Regions from separate parts of the Ancylobacter terrae genome, predicted to be linked through region 1. Evidence: predicted binding sites of a transcription regulator. Region 1 holds the regulator's gene; the other holds the start of a gene.
What was found. The regulator LexA, encoded in region 1, represses DNA repair genes until DNA is damaged. The targets are predictions, from matches to a motif close to TGTTCNNNNTGTGTTCNG.

Region 1 (9,517 bases):
CGCACCGGGGCCGGTGCCGTGGCGGCTGCGGATCGCCCGCCTGTTCGAGGACCTGCGCGCCGATATCGGGCGGCGCATCCGGGCGGTGCTGTCGGGCGACGCCGCCGCGGTTGCCGAGGCGCTGGTCGCCGGCTCGCGGGATGCGGTATCGGAGAGCGTCGAGGAATCGATGCGGGTGTCCGGCCTCAGCCATGTGCTGTCGATCTCCGGCCTGCACATGGCGCTGGTGGCGATGACGTTGTTCGTCGCGGTGCGCGCGCTGCTGGCCGCCGTGCCCGGGATGGCGCTGCGCTATCCGGTCAAGGCTATGGCGGCGGTGCCGGCGCTCGCCGGGGCGAGCTTCTACCTGCTGCTCTCGGGAGCCGAGGTGCCGACGCTGCGCTCCTATGTGATGACGCTGATCGTGCTCGCCGGCGTCCTGATCGGCCGCTCCGCGCTCACCGTCCGCAGCCTCGCGGTGGCGGCGCTCGGGGTGCTCGCCCTCAGCCCGGCGGCGATTTTCGAGCCGGGGACGCAGATGTCCTTCGCCGCCACCCTCGCTCTGGTCGCCGCCTATGAACGGCTGCGCCCGGACGGGGCCGACGGTGCGTTGCCCCGCGGTGCGTCGCCGGGCGGACCGACGCGGTCGGGAGGGCCGGGCCGTCTCGCGCCGCGCCGGCTCGCCGCTCGCCTCGCGCAGGTGCCCGGCGGCCGGCTCGTGGCGATCATCGCCGCCTCGATCCTCACCTCGCTGGTCGCCGGGCTGGCGACGGCGCCCTATGCGGCGTTCCATTTCCAGCGCATGGCGCCGCTCGGCGTCGTGTCCAATCTCGTCGCCATGCCGCTGATCTCCCTGCTAGTCATGCCATTCGGCCTGCTCGGGACCATCCTGATCCCGTTCGGCTTCGACGGGCCGGCCTGGCGGGTGATGGGATGGGGCATTGACGGCATGCTGGCGGTGTCGGATCGCGTCGCCGCGATGCCCGGCGCGGACCGCTCGATCGCGGCGTTTCCGATGGCGGCGCTGGGGCTGGCGAGCCTCGCGCTGATCGGCGTCTGCCTGCTGCGCACGCGGCTGATCGTGCTGGCTCCGCTCTGTCTCGCCGCCGCCCTCGTCGTCGCCGGGCTGGCCCCGCGCCCCGCTGTGCTCATCGATCCGCAGGGCCAGACGATCGCCGTGCGGCAGTCGGACGGCAGCCTGTCAGTGGTCGGTAGCCGGGCCGACGGCGCTCCGGCCAACCGCTTCGCCCTCGAGCAATGGCGCGCGGCGAACGGCGAACGCTCCGCGCCGACCGCGCAAGGTCGCGCGCCGTCTGCGCCGGGTGCCGACCCCGCCGTCCGCTGCGACCGCACCGGCTGCACGGTGACCGGCACGCCCGGCGTGGTGGGCCTGCCGCGATCGCGGGACGCGCTGGCGGACGACTGCCGTCTCGCGACCATCCTCGTCACCCGCTTCGAGCCGCCACGGGATTGCGCAGCCCGGGTAATCCGCACCCGCGACACCGCGCCGAATGCCGCGGCCCTCTTCACCGCGGGAGAGGGCTATCGCCTCGAATGGGCCCGACCCCCGGGGAGCGAGCGGCCCTGGTTGCCGCGGGCGACCCCGCCGCCCGAAGCTCCTGCGACGCCGGCTGTCGCGGCGAGCAGCGTCCCGTCTGATCCGCGTGCCACGCCGGAGGGTTTTGCCCTGCCGCCGCCGGAGGGTCAGTAGCGCCGGAACAGGCCGACCAGCCGCCCCTGGATGCGCACGCGATCGGGGCCGAAGATGCGCGTCTCATAGGCCGGGTTGGCGGCCTCCAGCGCCACCGAGGCGCCCTTCTTGCGCAGGCGCTTGAGGGTGGCTTCCTCGTCGTCGATCAGCGCCACCACGATGTCGCCGGTATCGGCGGTCTCGCAGCGGCGGATCAGCGCCATGTCGCCGTCGAGAATGCCGGCCTCGACCATCGAATCGCCGCGCACCTCGAGCGCGTAGTGTTCGCCGCCGGTGAGCATGTCGGCCGGCATGGCGATGGTGTGGCTGCGCGACTGGATCGCCGAGATCGGCGTGCCCGCCGCGATGCGCCCCATCACCGGCACCGTCACCGGGGCGTCGGCATGCTCGTCCGCCGGCGGGCGGGCGCGGCCGAGATTGCCCTCGATCACGCTCGGCGCGAAGGATTTCGCCGGGCGTGCCGGCGGGTGAGTGGCCTCGGGGAGGCGAACCACCTCGAGCGCCCGCGCCCGGTTCGGCAGGCGGCGGATGAACCCGCGCTCCTCCAGCGCCGTGATCAGGCGGTGGATGCCCGACTTCGAGCGAAGGTCCAGAGCGTCCTTCATCTCCTCGAAGGAGGGCGGCACCCCGCTCTCCTGAAGCCGCTCGTTGATGAAGCGCAGGAGCTCATATTGTTTGCGCGTGAGCATGGCGATCCCGACCGCTCCTGAAGCATTGAAAACAAACTGCGAACAAAAGGTATACGTTCCTTTTGTGTTCCGCAATGGTAAAGATCGGGTTACGGTCAACCCTGGACGATGACGGGCGGGTCGCGCCGTGAGCCGACGGCTCTCGACGCGCCTCCACCGGCCTCGGGTCCGGCCCGCGCCGGCTCACGGCTCACGGCTCACGGCTTGCGGCGCGCGCTGCGCGGGGAGAAGCCGACGCTGGCGCCTTCGCGGGCGAAGAAGCCGGTCGGCAGCCGCTCCCTCAGCGCCGCCTCCATGCGGTCGAGCCGGGCGTCGTCATATTGCGGCGCGTGGTGGATGCAGGCGAGCCCGCCCGCGCCGGCCGCCTCGGCGAGCGCCGCGCCCATGCTGGGGGTGGAATGGCCCCAGCCGCGATGGCCGGCATAGTCGGCGTCGTCGAAGGTGGCGTCATAGGCGATGAGGTCGCATCCCCGCGTGAACGCGACGAGATCGGGTTCGGGCGCCTCGCCGGCATGCTCGTGGTCGGTGAGCACCGCCACCGAGCGGCCGGCATGATCGAAGCGGTAGCCCGTCGCGCCGCCGGGGTGGCGCAGCGGGTGGGTGCGGACCGGCATGCCGCCGATATCCAGCGTCTCGCCGGCGCGGAAGCCGACATAGCGCACGCTGGCGGGCACATCCTCGAAGCGCAGCGGGAACAGCGGCGGGCTGTAGTAGCGGCGCAGCGGCACCTCGGCGCTCGCGCCGTCGAGATTGCCGCAATAGAGGATGATCTCCGTGCGGGGGCGGAACAGCGGCGCGAAGAAGAACAGCCCCTCGATATGGTCGTGGTGCAGGTGGCTGAGCACGATGTGGATCGGCTGCGGCGGGTCGCCGGCCAGCGCGGCGCCCAGCCCGATGATGCCGCTGCCGGCATCGAGGATGACCCGCCGGTCGCCGGCGCGGATCTCGAGGCAGGTCGTGTTGCCGCCATAGGCCAGCGTCCCCCGTCCCGGCGTCGCCGTCGAGCCCCGAACGCCCCAGAACGTCACGCTGAGCGCGGCATCGTCCACCTTGCGCGTCACGTATCATTTCTCCAGCAGGGTAGTGACATAGTCCCACGCCGCGTCGGCGGGCCTGCCGGCCTGCGCCCGGCAGCGCTCGTGATAGACGTCGTAGAGCTTCCCGATGCTCCCGGGCGCCAGCGCGTGCGCGCGCTCCGCGGAAGCGGCGGCCTCCTCGAAACGGGCCGCGCGGTAGGCCCCGAGCATCGCCCCATGCGCCTCCGCGAGGTCGCGATAGGCGGGTGTCGCGGCGAAGGCGGCATCGCCGACCAGCGTGAAGATGCGGACCGGCTGGCTGCGTCCCTTGACGCGGGTGGTGTCGACCTCGAGCCAGGCGAGATCCGGGGCGAGGTCGTGGGTGGCGTCGGTGGCCAGCAGCACCACGCCGTAGAACTTGGTGGCGCCCTCGAGCCGCGAGGCGAGGTTGACCGTGTCGCCCAGCGCCGAATAGTCGAAGCGCTTGACCGAGCCGAAATTGCCGACGCAGCAGTCGCCGGTGGCGAGCCCGATGCCGATCCGCACCTCGATCGCGGTCTCGCCGATCGCCGCGGCTTCCCGGCGCAGCGTCGCGTTCAGCACCTCGAGTTCCCCCAGCATCGCGAGCGCGGCGCCGGTGGCGTGTCGGGCGTGGTCGCGATCGTCGAGGGGCGCATTCCAGAAGGCCATGATGGCGTCGCCGATATATTTGTCGAGGGTGCCGCGACGCTCGAGAACGATGTCCGTCATGGGTGACAGATAACGGTTCATGAAACGTGTAAGCGCCTGCGCGTCCATCCGCTCCGAGATGGAGGTGAAGCTGCGCACGTCGCTGAACATGACGGTGAGGGTGCGGATCTCGCCGCCGAGCACCAGCCGCCCCGGGTCGGTGGCGAGCTGCTCGATCACCGCCGGCGACACGAAGCGGCCGAACGCATCACGCACCCAGCGCTTCTGCCGCTGCTCGGCGCTGTAGAGCTGGATGGTGCCGGCGAGATAGACGGCGGAGGCCGCGAGGCCCGGCCCGACCGGATCGAGCAGCACATGGCCTTCGCGGAACGCCCACCAGCTCGCCGCGCACAGCGCCGCGACGACGATGCCGCCGATGAGCGCGCCGCCGAACGCCCCGGCGGAGGGCAGCACCAGCGCGATGAGCAGCCCGAGCAGGGCGGCGACCACGATCTCCGCCCCGGTCGCCCAGTCCGGGCGCGCGAGGCGGGCATTGGTCACGAGATGCTCGATGGTCTGCGCCTGCACCTCGACGCCGGCGACCGAGGCGTCGATCGGCGTCGCGCGCAGGTCGAGCAGGCCGGCGGCGCTGCTGCCGACCAGGATGATGCGGCCGGCGATCTCGTCGGCGGGAAGCTCGCCGCTGAACAGTTTCCAGGCCGGCAGGAAGCGCCGCGGCTCGGTGCCGCCGACGCGGATGCGCACGTCGCCGAACCGGTCGGTGGGCGTCTCGATGGCGCCGATGCGCACGGCGGATATGCCGGTCGAGGCGCCGAAACCCTCGTCGCCGCTGGCATTGGAGGAGCGGATCACATAGGTCGAGGCGCCCTGCGCCACCCGCAGCGACTCCGCCGCGAGGCCCGGCACGAGCTGGTCGCCGAGCCGCAGGAACAGCGGCACCTGGCGCACGATCTGGTCGCCGTCGGGCAGCCAGTTCAGCGCGCCGAGACCCGAGGCCGCCTTGGCGAGGCCGGGCAGGGGCACGACGGCATCGGTGAAGCCGGGCAGGAAGGGCAGCGGGTCGTCGCCGGCGGTGGCGATGCCGAACTTGCGCGGCAGTTCGGGCAGCGCGGCCGGGCGGCCGGGGGTGAGGACCACGCCGAGCACCACCGGCGCGGCGGCGATGGCGGCGGCGAACTGGTCGTCATGGCTCGGCAGGCCGCCGAGCGCGGCGGCGACCTGGTCGCGCACCGGTCCCTCCGGCAGGTCGGCGGCCAGCGTGTCGGGGCTGGTGCGGTCGGCTTCCGAGAAGGCGATATCGAAGCCGATCGAGGCCGCCCCCGCGCCGGCCAGCCGGGTCACCAGCTCGGCCATGCGGTTGCGCGGCCAGGGCCACTGGCCGAGGCGGGCGAGCGAGGCGTCGTCGATGTCGAGGATGCGGACCGGCAGGTCCGGGCTCCAGGGGCGGGGATCGAGGCGCTGGTAGAAGTCAAACAGGTTGTTGCGCAGGCGGCTGAAGGAGGCCGGCTGCAGCCAGATCAGTCCGAGCACGATGACGAGCGGCAGTGTGACGATCGCGGCATAGGCCGAGTGACGGCGCATTCTCTGTTCACCGCAACGCTCGCGGACGATGGCGACAGGTTGCTAGGTATCGCACCGGAAGGGAAGGGGTGTTTGCGGCGATATACCCCGCCATGGCGGGGAGGGGCGGCGGCGCGTCGGCCGGGGCTCCGTCCCGGCCCGCCGGCCGAGGCCGCCGAAGCCGGGGGGACGCGGCATTCCGCGCGAAACGCCGTGCCTCGGCCCGGCGTCAGCCGCCGGGCCCTTCGGGCGGCATGTGGCGGCGCGGCTGCCGTTCCGGCGGTCCGCGCCGGCGCTGGAGTGCTACTGGTTCCCCAGAGGCGGCTCGCCGCCGTCATTGCCGGTGACCGGCCGGTTGTTGCCGTCGTTCTGCGTGGCGACGACGCCGATCGTGAAGGCGACGCCGACCAGTCCGACCACCGGCAGCGTGCCCGCCGTGACGCCCGGAAGGGCTGCGAACTGCGTGCCGGCCGGCAGCAGCAGGCCCGCGAGATTGATCGCCTGGCCGCCGGCGATCGCCGCCTGCGCGCCCTGGATGGCGGACTGGGAGATGGTCTGCGGTCCCGTCACCGTCCCGTTCAAGTCGATGAAGGCGAAGTTGTTGGTGATGTTGAGTTCGAAATAGCCGGGGCAGCTGCGTCCCGCGCGCGCCGGAACCACGTTGTTCCGCTTGGGGCAGACGCCGATGACGCCCTTGTCGACCACCAGCGCGCAGCCCTTCGCCGGGTCGCAGATGACCAGGATGTCGGTGCCGCGGATGCCGATCGTCGCCACCTGGGTGGAGATGACGAAATTGTTGGGGTTGGAATTGCCGGTGATGAAGCGCATCGCGCCCTTGGACACGTTGATCGCCGCGTCCTTGGCACCGCCATTGGGATTGAACACGAAGCGGTCGAGCACGACCGTGGAGGCCGCGCCGACGTTGAGCTGCGTGTTGTCGAGGAATCGCAGCAGCGTCGCGCTGGCGCTGCCGGTGATCACGCTTTCGTCGGCCGCGACCGGTGTCCCGGCGGCGAGCCGCCGCACGACGGCATCGAGCTGCCCGCGGACATCATTCTTGACGGTGACGGCCTGTCCGATGTCCTGCGCCGCATTCGCAAAGGAGCAGCCCAGCAGGAGCATCGCTCCCGCAGCCATGTTACGCCACTTCATTGGCCCCACGCTTCCCGCTGATTGTCTTATCCCCGCGCCATATTGCCGGAACTGGCGGCGGGACGGAAGTGACACCAGGGATACACACAACCGGGAATCGTCATCGCGCGCCATTGACTCGGCCGGCGGGCATCATCGTCCGGCCCCTGTCGCCGGTCCGCGACGGATGCGAAACCGCAGCAGCGCCCCGTCGGCGTCCTGCTGCTCGAGCACATCGCCGCGCTGCCGGACCATCACCGGGATGTCGATCGCGGCCATGGGATCGGTGCAGACCAGCTCGACGACGTCGCCGTCGGCCATGCCCTCGAGCGCGCGCCGCGCCCGCAGCACCGGCAGCGGGCATTTCAGCCCGCGCAGGTCGAGTTCCGCCCTCTTGCCGTCGGCCATGCCGTGCCCGCCCTCCCCGGAAACCGCGAACGGCATAGGGGGCGCGTATCGGCGATGCAAGCGCGGCCGGCCCGGGCGGCGCGCGCGGACGTGAGGACGTGCGGACGTGCGGACGTGCGAAATCGCACTTGACCCGTCCCGCGGTCGTTACAGTAGCGTGCGCCGGCCGGAATCGGCCCGTCGAGGTGACAGAATGCGTGTGATCGGTTTCGCCGGCTGGAGCGGCGCGGGCAAGACCACCCTGCTGGCGCGGCTGATCCCGGCGCTCACCGGGCGGGGCCTGTCGGTCTCCACGATCAAGCACGCCCATCACGAGTTCGACGTCGACACGCCCGGCAAGGATTCCCACACCCACCGGGTGGTCGGCGCGCAGGAGGTGCTGGTCGCTTCCGCGCGACGCTGGGCGCTGATGCACGAGCTGCGCGGCGCGCCCGAGCCGGAACTGCCGGAGCTGCTCGCCCATCTCGCCCCGGTCGATCTGGTGCTGGTCGAGGGCTTCAAGCGCGACCATCATCCCAAGATCGAGATCTACCGGGCCGGCGTCGGCAAACCGCCGCTCCATCCCGACGATCCCCACATCGTCGGCATCGCCAGCGACGCGCCGCTGCCCGGCGCACCGCTGCCGGTTCTGGCGCTCGACGACGCGGCGGCGGTGGCCGATTTCGTCATCGCCCATGCGGCCCGCCTCGACGAGATCCGCTGGAACAGCGACCCGGCCGCTCAGGCGTCCGGATAGGCGGCGGCGATCGCCTCGGCGGCGGCGAGATCCTCCGCCGTGTTGATGTTGAGGAACGGATCGTAGGGCGTCGCCGGCCACGCCACCCGCGCCGATCCCTGTTCGCCCGCCCAGACGCCGACGCGGCGCTCGCCGCCTTCCAGCGCCGCGCGGAGCGGGCCGCGCAGCCGGGCCGGCCAGAGCGCGATGACGGGATGGTGCCGGCCGGCCGAGACGGCGCAGGCGATGGGATGATCCGCGCGCTGCGCGTGCAGGCGGCTCACCAAGTCGACCGGCAGGAAGGGGCAGTCGGCGGGCACGGTGAGCAGCCAGTCGCCGCCCCGGCGGGCGATCTCGTCCAGTCCCGCCAGCACGCCAGCGAGCGGGCCGGGCCGGTCGGGCAGGGGGTCGGGCATCACCGGCAGCGCGTCGCCGAAGCGGGCGGGATCGCCATTGGCGTTCAGCGCCAGCGCGGCGACCTGCGGGACGAGCCGGGCGGTGACGCGCTCCAGCACCGTGCGCCCGCCCACCGCGACCAGCGCCTTGTCGACGCCGCCCAGCCGCCGCCCGAGGCCGCCGGCGAGGATCAGGCCGAAGGTCGGGGGATGCGCGCTCATGCCGAGGGCCGCGAGAGCATGTAGGCCGCCGCCGCCAGCATGGAGACGCCTGCGCCGGCGAGGCCGAGGACCGGCACGCCGGCCAGCGTCATGATGCCGAAGCTCGCGCCCATGCTGACGCAGGCGACCACCTTCGCCGGCGCCGGGATCACGCCCCGCTCCCGCCATCTGCGCACATTGGGGCCGAGCCGCGGATGCGCCAGCAGCCACGCCTCGAAGCGCGGCGAGGAACGCGCGAACAGCCACGCGGCGAGGATCAGGAAGACGGTTCCCGGCAGCCCGGGCAGGATGAGCCCCACCACGCCGATCCCGACGCAGAGCCAGCCGGCCGCGAACAGCAGCCAGCGCAGCGCGGAATTGGCGAGATGCGGCTTCTCGGTCGGATGCATGCGAAGCTACATATAGGAGGTTGCCCGGCAAGTGCGATTGTCCGGCCCGTGGAAACGCGTGCCAGGGGAACCCGTTCGGAGAGTCCTCCGCAGGCGTCATCCCGGAGCGGCGGGACACAGGCGCCTTCCCGGAGCCACTGGACAATGGCGTCATCCCGGAACGGCCGGAGGCCGTATCCGAGATTGCGTAGGTATTTTGGTGTGCGATCCCGGCTCTGCGCCTGCGGTTCCGGCCGGGATGACGGTGCCGGGAGGGATTTTCCAGGCCGGCTCCGCGGAACCCGTTCGGAGAGTCCTCCACAGGCGTCATCCCGGAACGGCGGGACACAGGCGCCTTCCCGGAGCCGCTGGACAATGGCGTCATCCCGGAACGGCCGGAGGCCGTATCCGGGATCTCGTAGGTATCTTGGTGAGCGATGCCGGCTCTGCGCCTGCGGCTCCGGCCGGGATGACGGTGCCGGGAGGGATTCTCCAGGCCGGCTCCGCGGAACCCGTTCGGGGAGTCCTCCACAGGCGTCATTTCGGAACGGCTGGAGGCCGTATCCGGGATTGCGTAGGTATCTTGGTGAGCGATCCCGGCTCTGCGCCTGCGGCTCCGGCCGGGATGACGGT
Region 2 (9,517 bases), 670 kb from region 1:
CTGCTGTTCGGGCCCTATGCCGGCTTTTCGACGAAGTTCCTCAAGCAGGGTTCGCTGCTCGATCTGTTTGAATCGATCACCCTCCACAATATCGTGCCGCTTCTCGACGTCGCGAAGAACAATGTCGGCCTGACCGAATATCTGATCGGCCAGGTGCTGCAGTCGTCCTCGCATCAGTTCGGCGTGCTGCAGGAGTTCTTCCCGAACGCCGCGCGAGGCGACTGGCAGAAGGTGGTCGCAGGCCAGCGCGTCCAGATCATCAAGCCGGATACCGCCGACGCCGGCGGCGCGCTCGAATTCGGCACCGAGATCATTCCGGCGGCCGACAAGTCGCTGGTTGCGCTGCTCGGTGCCTCACCCGGCGCCTCGACGGCGGCGTTCATCGCGATGGAGGTCCTACGGGCCTGCTTCGCCGACCGTCTCACCGAAGATGGCTGGCTGCCGGCCCTCAAGCGCATGATTCCGACCTATGGAATCGATCTCAAGGTCGATGCGGAGGCCTGCGCCCGCACGCGGGCGGATACGGCGCCCGTGTTGAAGATCGACAATATCTGAAGTCCGCGTCCGGAAAGCAGCTCTCCCTGTGGCCGGCGCATCGGCGTGCATGGGCAGGGCCGCGTTCCGGACGAGCGCGGCACCTTCTCGACCGCACTGGCCGGCGCCCGGCAGATCACGGCGGTCAACGGCACGCCGTGAGGCCCCGCAATGCTTTCCCAGCTGGCTCTGGAGCCCTTTCGTGCCGATGCCCGCCTCGCCTGAAGCTGCATCCGAGGAGTTGCTGGCGAAGGCGACCTGCCTGCTCTTCGTGAACGGGCAATCGTCCGAAAGCCTGGGGGTGACGATCCGTCGGTTTGGAAAGGGCCTTGGCGTCGAGGTGGACGTCCTCCTGCGCTGGGGCGAGGTCATCCTTTTCGTCAACGGTCGGCCAATACCGCGCATCCTGCCTGCCAAGCCCACCGGCGTCGATATGGGGCGTGTCACCGCCACGCTTCGGATCGTCGACGACCTGTGCGAGGGGCGGATCAGCCGGGCGGAGGCCGAGACGGCTCTACGAGCGGTGGAGAACCTCCCCCCGGTCAATATCGGGCGGTTTGCCCTTCTGGCGGCTTTGGGCGCCGCGGCGCTGGGGGTGATTTTCGGGGCGAGCGATCTGCCCACGCTCGCGACGATCGCGTTCAGTGCCGGGACCGGCGCCCTTGTGCGGCGGGCGGTATCCCATCTCTCGCAGAACCCGTTGATTCAGCCATTCAGTGCGGCCTTCATCGCCGGGGTCGTCGGTCTGCTGACGTTCCGGTTCAACTTCGATGTGGATTCACGCCTCGCGCTGGTGTGTCCCTGTATGGTGCTGGTGCCGGGACCGCATGTCCTCAACGGCACGATCGATCTCGCGCGCTCCCGTGTCACCATCGGCTCGGCCCGGCTGATCTTCGCCAGCCTCATCATCCTGATGATCAGTGCGGGCCTGCTGCTCGCCCTGACGATGGCGCACATCGAACTCCCGACGACGACGGGCGTGGTCTCGGTTCCACTCGTTCATGATGCCCTCGCGGCGGGCATGGCCGTGGCCGCCTATGGTACCTTCTTCAACATGCCCTGGCGGATGCTGCCGATACCTGTCGTCGTCGGGATGGTCGCCCATAGCGTGCACTGGATGTTGATGGCGCAGGACTTCGGCGCTCCCGCAAGCAGCTTCGCGGCCTGTCTGATCGTCGGCCTTTGCATCACGCCCGCTGCTGCGCGCCTGCGCTATCCGTTCGCCGCGCTCGCTTTCGCATCGGTGGTGTCGATGGTTCCGGGCGTGTTCCTGTTCGACGGAGCCGCCGCTCTCGTGGAGCTCAACGCCATCGGCCCCGACGCGCCGCCCGCTCTGCTGGTCGGTGCGTTCGCGAGCCTGACCAGCGCGCTGCTGATCACTATAGCCATGACCGTCGGCCTCATCGTGCCGAAGATGATTTTTGGCTCTCCCGGTCGGCAAAGATCTTCCTGAAGAGCGTGCCAATTCAAGCCCTCCGCGTGACGGCGGTAGACGGCCTTAGGCCTGCCTCGGGGATCAGATCAATCTCACGGCCGCCAACGATACCGATAGGAGCGGAGGCGCAATCGCCCGGTGATCTCATCAAGCGCGAGCGCATGCACGGCGCCCAGCCAAAACCGCATTGAGCCTTCTGGAACATATTGTGAACATCGAACAAATAGCGTACATAAATGCCAAGACGTCAATCTTTCCTTGCACCCGCACCGGAGCGCAGCAATGAGTCAGGCAGCATTGCGACTCGTCGAAGGATCTTCCATGGACAAGGCTAAGGCGCTCGATGCCGCTCTCGCTCAGATCGAGAGGCATTTCGGCAAGGGTTCCATCATGCGTCTCGGCAAGAGCGACAAGGTGATGGAGATCGAGACCGTGTCGACCGGCTCCCTCGGCCTCGACATCGCGCTCGGGATCGGCGGCCTGCCGCGCGGGCGCATCGTCGAGATCTTCGGGCCGGAATCCTCCGGCAAGACGACGCTTGCCCTGCACACCATCGCGGAAGCGCAGAAGAAGGGCGGGGTCTGCGCCTTTGTCGATGCCGAGCACGCGCTCGACCCGATTTATGCGCGCAAGCTGGGCGTCGATCTCGACTCGCTCCTCATCTCCCAGCCGGATGCCGGTGAGCAGGCCCTGGAGATCGCCGACACGCTGGTGCGCTCCGGCGCGGTCGACGTTCTGGTGATCGACTCCGTCGCCGCTCTCACGCCCCGGGCCGAGCTCGACGGCGAGATGGGCGATTCGCAGCCGGGCATGCAGGCCCGGCTGATGAGCCAGGCGCTGCGCAAGCTCACCGCCTCCATCAGCAAATCCAACACGATGGTTATCTTCATCAACCAGATCCGGATGAAGATCGGCGTGATGTATGGAAGTCCGGAGACGACCACCGGCGGCAACGCGCTGAAGTTCTATGCCTCGGTGCGCCTCGACATCCGCCGTATCGGCTCGATCAAGGAGCGGGACGAGATCGTCGGCAACCAGACCCGCGTGAAGGTGGTCAAGAACAAGCTGGCGCCGCCGTTCAAGCAGGTGGAATTCGACATCATGTATGGCGAGGGCGTCTCGAAGATGGGCGAACTCATCGATCTCGGCATCAAGGCGGGCGTGGTCGAGAAGTCGGGCGCCTGGTTCTCCTATGACAGCCAGCGGCTCGGCCAGGGGCGCGAGAACGCCAAGAGCTTCTTGCGCCAGAACCCCGATGCGGCGGCGCGGATCGAGGCGACGATCCGTCAGAACGCCGGACTGATTGCCGAGCAGATACTGGCCGGTGCCTCGGAAGGCGACGAGTCGGACGACTGAGGGCGCCTCCGCGCCGAGACCCGCGCGGGCGGTGGTACGCACCGCCCGTCGCCATGCCGGGTGACGCGGTTGGAGCGCGATGGTCGCCGGCGGCGTGCGGATCACCGCCGGGCCTTTCTGGACAAGGCCATGGGGCGCCGGTAGAACCGGGTCGCGCGCGGGCGGCGGCCAGCCAAGGCTCCCCGCGCGGGGTTTCCCCGGCAACAGCGGACTTCGATTTATGAGCGGCGTGAACGAGATACGGGCCACGTTCCTGGACTATTTCGCGAAGAACGGCCACGCCGTGGTGCCGTCCTCGCCGCTCGTGCCGCAGAACGACCCCACGCTGATGTTCACCAATGCCGGCATGGTGCAATTCAAGAACGTCTTCACCGGCATGGAGAAGCGCCCCTATTCGCGGGCGGCGACCTCGCAGAAATGCGTGCGTGCCGGCGGCAAGCACAACGACCTCGACAATGTCGGCTACACCGCGCGCCATCACACCTTCTTCGAGATGCTCGGCAATTTCTCCTTTGGCGACTATTTCAAGGAGAATGCCATCGAGTTCGCGTGGAACCTGATCACACGCGAGTACGAACTGCCGGTCGATAAGCTGCTGGTCACCGTCTATGCCGAGGACGACGAGGCGTTCGGATTGTGGCGCAAGATCGCGGGCTTGCCGGAGAGCAAGATCATCCGGATCGGCACGTCGGATAATTTCTGGCAGATGGGGGATACCGGTCCGTGCGGGCCCTGCTCGGAGATCTTCTACGATCACGGCCCCCATATCGCCGGCGGCCCGCCCGGGTCGGCGGACGCCGACGGCGACCGCTTCATCGAGATCTGGAACCTCGTCTTCATGCAGTTCGAGCAGCTGCCGGGCGGGGAGCGCATCAATCTTCCGCGGCCCTCGATCGATACCGGCATGGGTCTCGAGCGCATCTCCGCCGTTCTGCAGGGCACGCACGACAATTACGAGATCGACCTCATGCGCGCGCTCACCGGCGCCGTCGAGGACCTGACCAATGTCGAGGCCGAGGGCCCGCAGAAGGCGAGCCATCGCGTCATCGCCGATCATTTGCGCGCGGCGACCTTCCTCGTTGCGGATGGCGTGCTGCCCTCCAATGAGGGGCGCGGCTACGTGCTGCGCCGCATCATGCGCCGCGCCATGCGCCACGCCCAGCTGCTCGGCGCCCGCGATCCGCTGATGTATCGCCTCGTGCCGGTGCTGGTGCGCGAGATGGGCCGTGCCTATCCCGAGATCGTGCGCGCGGAGGCGCTGGTCACCGAGACGCTGCGGCTCGAGGAGACGCGCTTCCGCAAGACGCTGGAGCGCGGCCTGTCCATTCTCGAGGCGGAGAGCGAGGGGCTGGGCACCGGGGCGAAGTTCTCCGGCGAGACGGCGTTCAAGCTTTACGACACCTACGGCTTTCCGCTCGACCTCACCGAGGATGCGCTGCGCGCGCGGGGCATCAGCGTCGATACGGACGGTTTCCGGAGCGCGATGGAGCGCCAGCGCGCCGAGGCGCGGGCGTCCTGGGCGGGTTCGGGCGATGCGGCGACCGATTCGGTGTGGTTCGCGCTGCGGGAGGAGGTGGGCGCCACCGAGTTCCTCGGCTACGGCACCGAGAAGGCGGAGGGCGCGGTCACGGCTCTCGTCCGCGAGGGCGCGCGTGTGGAGGCGCTGCAATCCGGGGAACGCGGCTTGGCAGTGCTGAACCAGACGCCGTTCTACGGCGAATCCGGAGGGCAGCTCGGCGACACGGGGACGATGACCGGCGAGGGCGGCCTGAAGGTGCGCGTGCTCGACACGCAGAAGCGGCTCGGCGACATCTTCGTGCACGAGGTCGAGGTGACGGCCGGTACGCTCGCGGTGGGGTCGGCTCTGGCGCTCGAGGTCGACGCGGAGCGGCGGGGCGCCATCCGCGCCAATCACTCGGCGACGCATCTGCTGCACGAGGCGTTGCGCCGCGTGCTGGGCGAGCATGTCGCGCAGAAGGGCTCGCTGGTCGCCCCGGACCGGCTCCGCTTCGATTTCAGCCATCCCAAGCCGCTCGACCCGGCCGAATTGCGCGCGGTCGAGGATATCGCCAATCGCGCCGTGCTGCGCAACGAGGAGGTGACGACCCGGCTGATGGGAGTCGACGACGCCATCGCCTCCGGTGCGCGTGCCCTGTTCGGCGAGAAATACGGCGAGGAGGTGCGGGTCGTGGCGATGGGTACCGATCCCGGCAATGGCGCGCCCTTTTCGGTGGAGCTGTGCGGAGGCACCCATGTCGCCCGCACCGGCGACATCGGCCTCGTCACCGTGCTCGGGGAGAGCGCCGTGGCGTCCGGCGTGCGCCGCCTCGAGGCGATGACCGGCACGCCGGCGCGGCATTTCCTGAACGGCGCCAACAGCGCCCTGCAGGCGACCGCGGCGACGCTGAAGGCGCCGGTCGGCGATGTCGAGGCGCGCGTCGCCCAGCTGGTCGAGGAGCGCCGCCGTCTCGAGCGGGAACTCTCCGACGCCAAGCGCCAGCTCGCCCTCGGCGGCGGGGCGGGCGGCAAGGCGGCGCCCGATATTCGCGTGGTGGATGGCATCAACTACCTGCCGATCGCGGTGAGCGGCATCGAAGCGAAGGATCTCAAGCCGATCGCCGACGAGGCGAAGAAGCGGATCGGGTCCGGCGTTGTGGCGGTCGCCAACACGGCGGCCGACGGCAAGGGCGTCATCGTGGTCGGCGTGACCTCCGATCTCACCGGCCGCTTCGATGCGGTCGCGCTGGTGCGGCGCGGTGCCGAGGCGCTTGGCGGGAAGGGCGGCGGGGGTCGCCCGGACATGGCCCAGGCCGGCGGGCCGGATGGCGTGCGCGCGCCCGAGGCGCTGGCCGCAATCGAGAGTGCGCTGGCGGGCTAAGTTCCGGGACCTCCATGCCCGGGCGTCCGCGCCCTGGCGCCGCGCTTCCTGTCGCTGTCGGGCTGGAACCTGCGGCGTCAGGTCCTTTCGTGAGCGGGGCTGTCGCTGCGTCAGTCTGGACGCGTGCCGATTTTACCGGTGAGATGCGGCTGTCGCGACGGGGAGCCGACAGGCTGCGTTCGACGGGGCAGTGCCGCCTCGACATGTGCAATGCGGTATGGCCGGAGCTTGGCGGGTCGCGGCTGCGGCAGCCGTCGTCCTGCGCCCGCTCGCGCTCGCATTGACGGGGACCCGCGGCGAGCGCCAGGCACGCGGGGGCGCCTTGTCGCGCCCGCGTGAGCGGCGGTCCGGTCGGGCGGTGATGCGCGGCGGTGGAGAAGGCGGATGGCGGGGGCTGATCGCTTCAGCTGGCGGGAGGTCGGGGAGACGGTCGACGCGCTGGTCGGCGCCGCGGGGCCCTGTCCGGCCACGTCGGCGTTCCCTGTTCCCGCCGTCGCGGCGGACGCGGACGTTACATCTCCGCCGGGATCCGGCCTCCCGTCGCTCACCGTGGTAGGACACGGTGCGGGAAAGGCAGGCGTGTCGCGTTCCGGGTCGCCCAGAAGCAAGGCGGGAGCCGGCATCGCCCGTTCCGGTCGCTGGAGTTGGCGGAGGCTGCCGACGTCCCCGCTTCCTTTCGCTCACGTTGCGTCCCTGCTTTCCTCCGCTGACGCTGCCGCGCCGCAAAGCGGCGATGGCGCCGCCATGACCGTTGGCGCCCTCCGGCGTGGGGGTGCTCTCGCGTCGCGCACGGCGGTGGACACTGCGTATGCGGCTGATGCTGGATGTGCCGACGCGTCATCCGGGCGGGCGTCATCCGGGGTGGCGGGAGCCGGCTTCGCCCGTTCCGGTCGCTGGAGTTGGCGGAGGATGCCGACGTGCCTGCTTCCCTCCGCTCAAGCTGCGTCCTTGCTTCCCTCCGATCATGCCGCCCCGCCGGGCAACGGCGATGGCGCCGCCATGACCGCCGGCGCGCTGGGGCGTTGGGGCGCTTCCGCATCCCGTGCAGCGGTGGACACTGCGAACACGGCTGACGCTGGATGTGCCGACGCGTCATCCGGGCGGGCGTCACTTGGCGTGGCGGGCGCTAGCATCGCCAGTGCCGGTCGCCGGGGTTCGCTGGGTATGCCGGCGTCTCCGCTTCCCTTCGCTCACGTTGCGTCCTTGCTTCCCTCCGCTCAAGTTGCCGCCTCCCGCGGCGGGGAGGGCAGCGCCATGACCGCCGGCGCGCTGTGGCGCGAGCGCACTTCCAGATCCCGTGCGGCGGTGGACGCTACGAGTGCGACGGACGCCGAGCATGCCGGCGCGTCACCCGGGTGGGCGTCACCCGGGGTGGCGAGGGCCGGCATCGTGCGTTCCGGTCGCTCGATTTCTTGGGGATGCCCACGTCCCTGCTTCCCTCCGATCATGCCGCCCCGCCGGGCAACGGCGATGGCGCCGCAACGACGGCCGGCGCGCTGGGGCGTTGGGGCGCTTCCGCATCCCGCGCGGCGGTGGACGCTGCGAGGGGGGCTGACGTGGGGGATGCCAGAGCGTCACCCGGACGGGCGTCGCCGGGGGTGGCGGCATATCAGGGGCGATGCCGGCGCCGCGTCTGCCGAAGAGAACCTGACGGCACACGCGAGACCCGCTCATCCATCGAGGGGCACATGACGGCACATGCGGGGCCTACTCATCGTCCGAGGGCAAGATGACGGAGGATGCGCGCCCCGCTCATTCGCCGGCCGCTTCCGGCGCGCCGCCGGATGGGGCCGGCGCCGGGGCGAGGTCCCGCCCGCCCGACGGCGGCTCGGCGGCGGGCGGGGGGAGCGCGGTGACCCCCCCGCGTCCCGGCGGGCCACGCGCGTGGCGGCACCGCGTCTATGAGGTGCTGGAGCGCGATTCCGCCGGCGATCGCGTGGCCGGACGAGTCAACGCCCTGCTGATCGGGCTGATCATCGCCACCGTCGCGCTGGCGATCGTGCAGACGGTGCCCGGCTTCACCGCCGACGACTGGTGGCTGGTGCGCCCGTTCGAGCTCGTCGCGCTGCTCGCCTTCACGCTGGAATACGGGCTGCGCGTCTGGGCGGCGGTGGAAAGCCCGCGCTTCCGCGGCCTCGCGCCGTGGCGGGCGCGGCTGCGCTACATGCTCACGCCGGCCGCCGTCGTCGATCTGGTCGCGTGGTTTCCGATGGTGGTCGCCGTCTTCGTCGAGGCGGACCTGCGCACGCTGGCGCTGCTGCGGCTGTTCCGCTTCGTGAAGCTGGCGCGCTATTCGCCGGGCATGCAGTCGCTGCTGGAGGTGCTGCGGGCGGAGCGGCAGTCGCTGCTCGCCTGCCTGTGGCTGCTGGCCGGCGCCATCCTCATCGCGGCGTCCGCCATGTATCTCGCCGAGCGGCGCGTGCAGCCCGACGTGTTCGGCTCGATCCCGGACGCGATGTGGTGGGCGGTCGCCACCATCACCACGGTCGGCTATGGCGACATCGTGCCCAAGAGCGGGCCGGGCCGGGTGATCGCCGCGCTCACCATGATCACCGGCATCGTCATGATCGCGCTGCCGGTCGGCATCATCGCCACCGCCTTCGCGGAGGTGATCAAGCGCCGCGATTTCGTGGTCACCTGGGGCATGGTCGCGCGCGTGCCGCTGTTCGCCGACCTCGATCCGGCGGCGATCGGGGAGATCCACCGGCTGCTGTCCTCGCACATCGCCGAACGCGGCGATGTCATCGTGCGCAAGGGCGATCCGGGCCGCTCCATGTATTTCATCGCCTCGGGGGAGGTGGAGGTCGATCTCGTCGAGCGCTCGGTCACGCTGGGGGAGGGCGATTTCTTCGGTGAGCTGGCGCTGATCCACCGCACCCGCCGCACCGCCACGGTGCGCGCCGCGGTCCGCTCCATGCTGCTGGTGCTGGACGGCGTCGATCTCGAGGACCTGATGCGCCGGCGCCCGGAGATCGGCCGGCGCATCCACGCCATCGCCCGGCGGCACCAGGCGCCCGAGCCGGTGGCGAGCCGGGGCGACATCGCCGCGGCGGAAGTCGGCCCGCCGATGCCGCCAGTGGATCCGCCCGAGCCGCCCGAGGAGGACGACGCGCCGGGGTGAGCGCGCCGACCCCTTGAAACGACCACGGCCCGCGTCGCCGCGGGCCGTGCCATTTTCGTGCGCCGCGTCGCCGCGGGCCGGGTCACCGTTCGTGTGCCGCGTCGCCGCGGCCGCGCCGTGGGCCGTCCGCGCGGGGCCGTGGCCCCGCCGGGCTCAGGCCAGCGCCTTCGACAGGTTCTCGGAGATCTTGTCG

Region 2: the regulator LexA is predicted to act here: its motif matches at 2,167-2,184, upstream of recA (recombinase RecA).

Annotation. Positions count from the first base shown of each region.
Region 1 is NZ_JBJGXH010000001.1:1,805,173-1,814,689, reverse strand. It holds gene ACEUEL_RS08685 (ComEC/Rec2 family competence protein) at 1-1,690, shown strand, start outside; gene lexA (transcriptional repressor LexA) at 1,684-2,379, opposite strand; gene ACEUEL_RS08675 (MBL fold metallo-hydrolase) at 2,577-3,440, opposite strand; gene ACEUEL_RS08670 (CHASE2 domain-containing protein) at 3,444-5,666, opposite strand; gene ACEUEL_RS08665 (FecR family protein) at 5,949-6,797, opposite strand; gene ACEUEL_RS08660 (sulfurtransferase TusA family protein) at 6,930-7,184, opposite strand; gene mobB (molybdopterin-guanine dinucleotide biosynthesis protein B) at 7,378-7,920, shown strand; gene mobA (molybdenum cofactor guanylyltransferase MobA) at 7,905-8,516, opposite strand; gene ACEUEL_RS08645 (YbaN family protein) at 8,513-8,905, opposite strand.
Region 2 is NZ_JBJGXH010000001.1:1,140,082-1,149,598, forward strand. It holds gene mqo (malate dehydrogenase (quinone)) at 1-555, shown strand, start outside; gene ACEUEL_RS05415 (threonine/serine exporter family protein) at 743-1,987, shown strand; gene recA (recombinase RecA) at 2,252-3,325, shown strand; gene alaS (alanine--tRNA ligase) at 3,546-6,203, shown strand; gene ACEUEL_RS05430 (cyclic nucleotide-gated ion channel) at 8,056-9,324, shown strand; gene ACEUEL_RS05435 (NADP-dependent isocitrate dehydrogenase) at 9,478-9,517, opposite strand, start outside.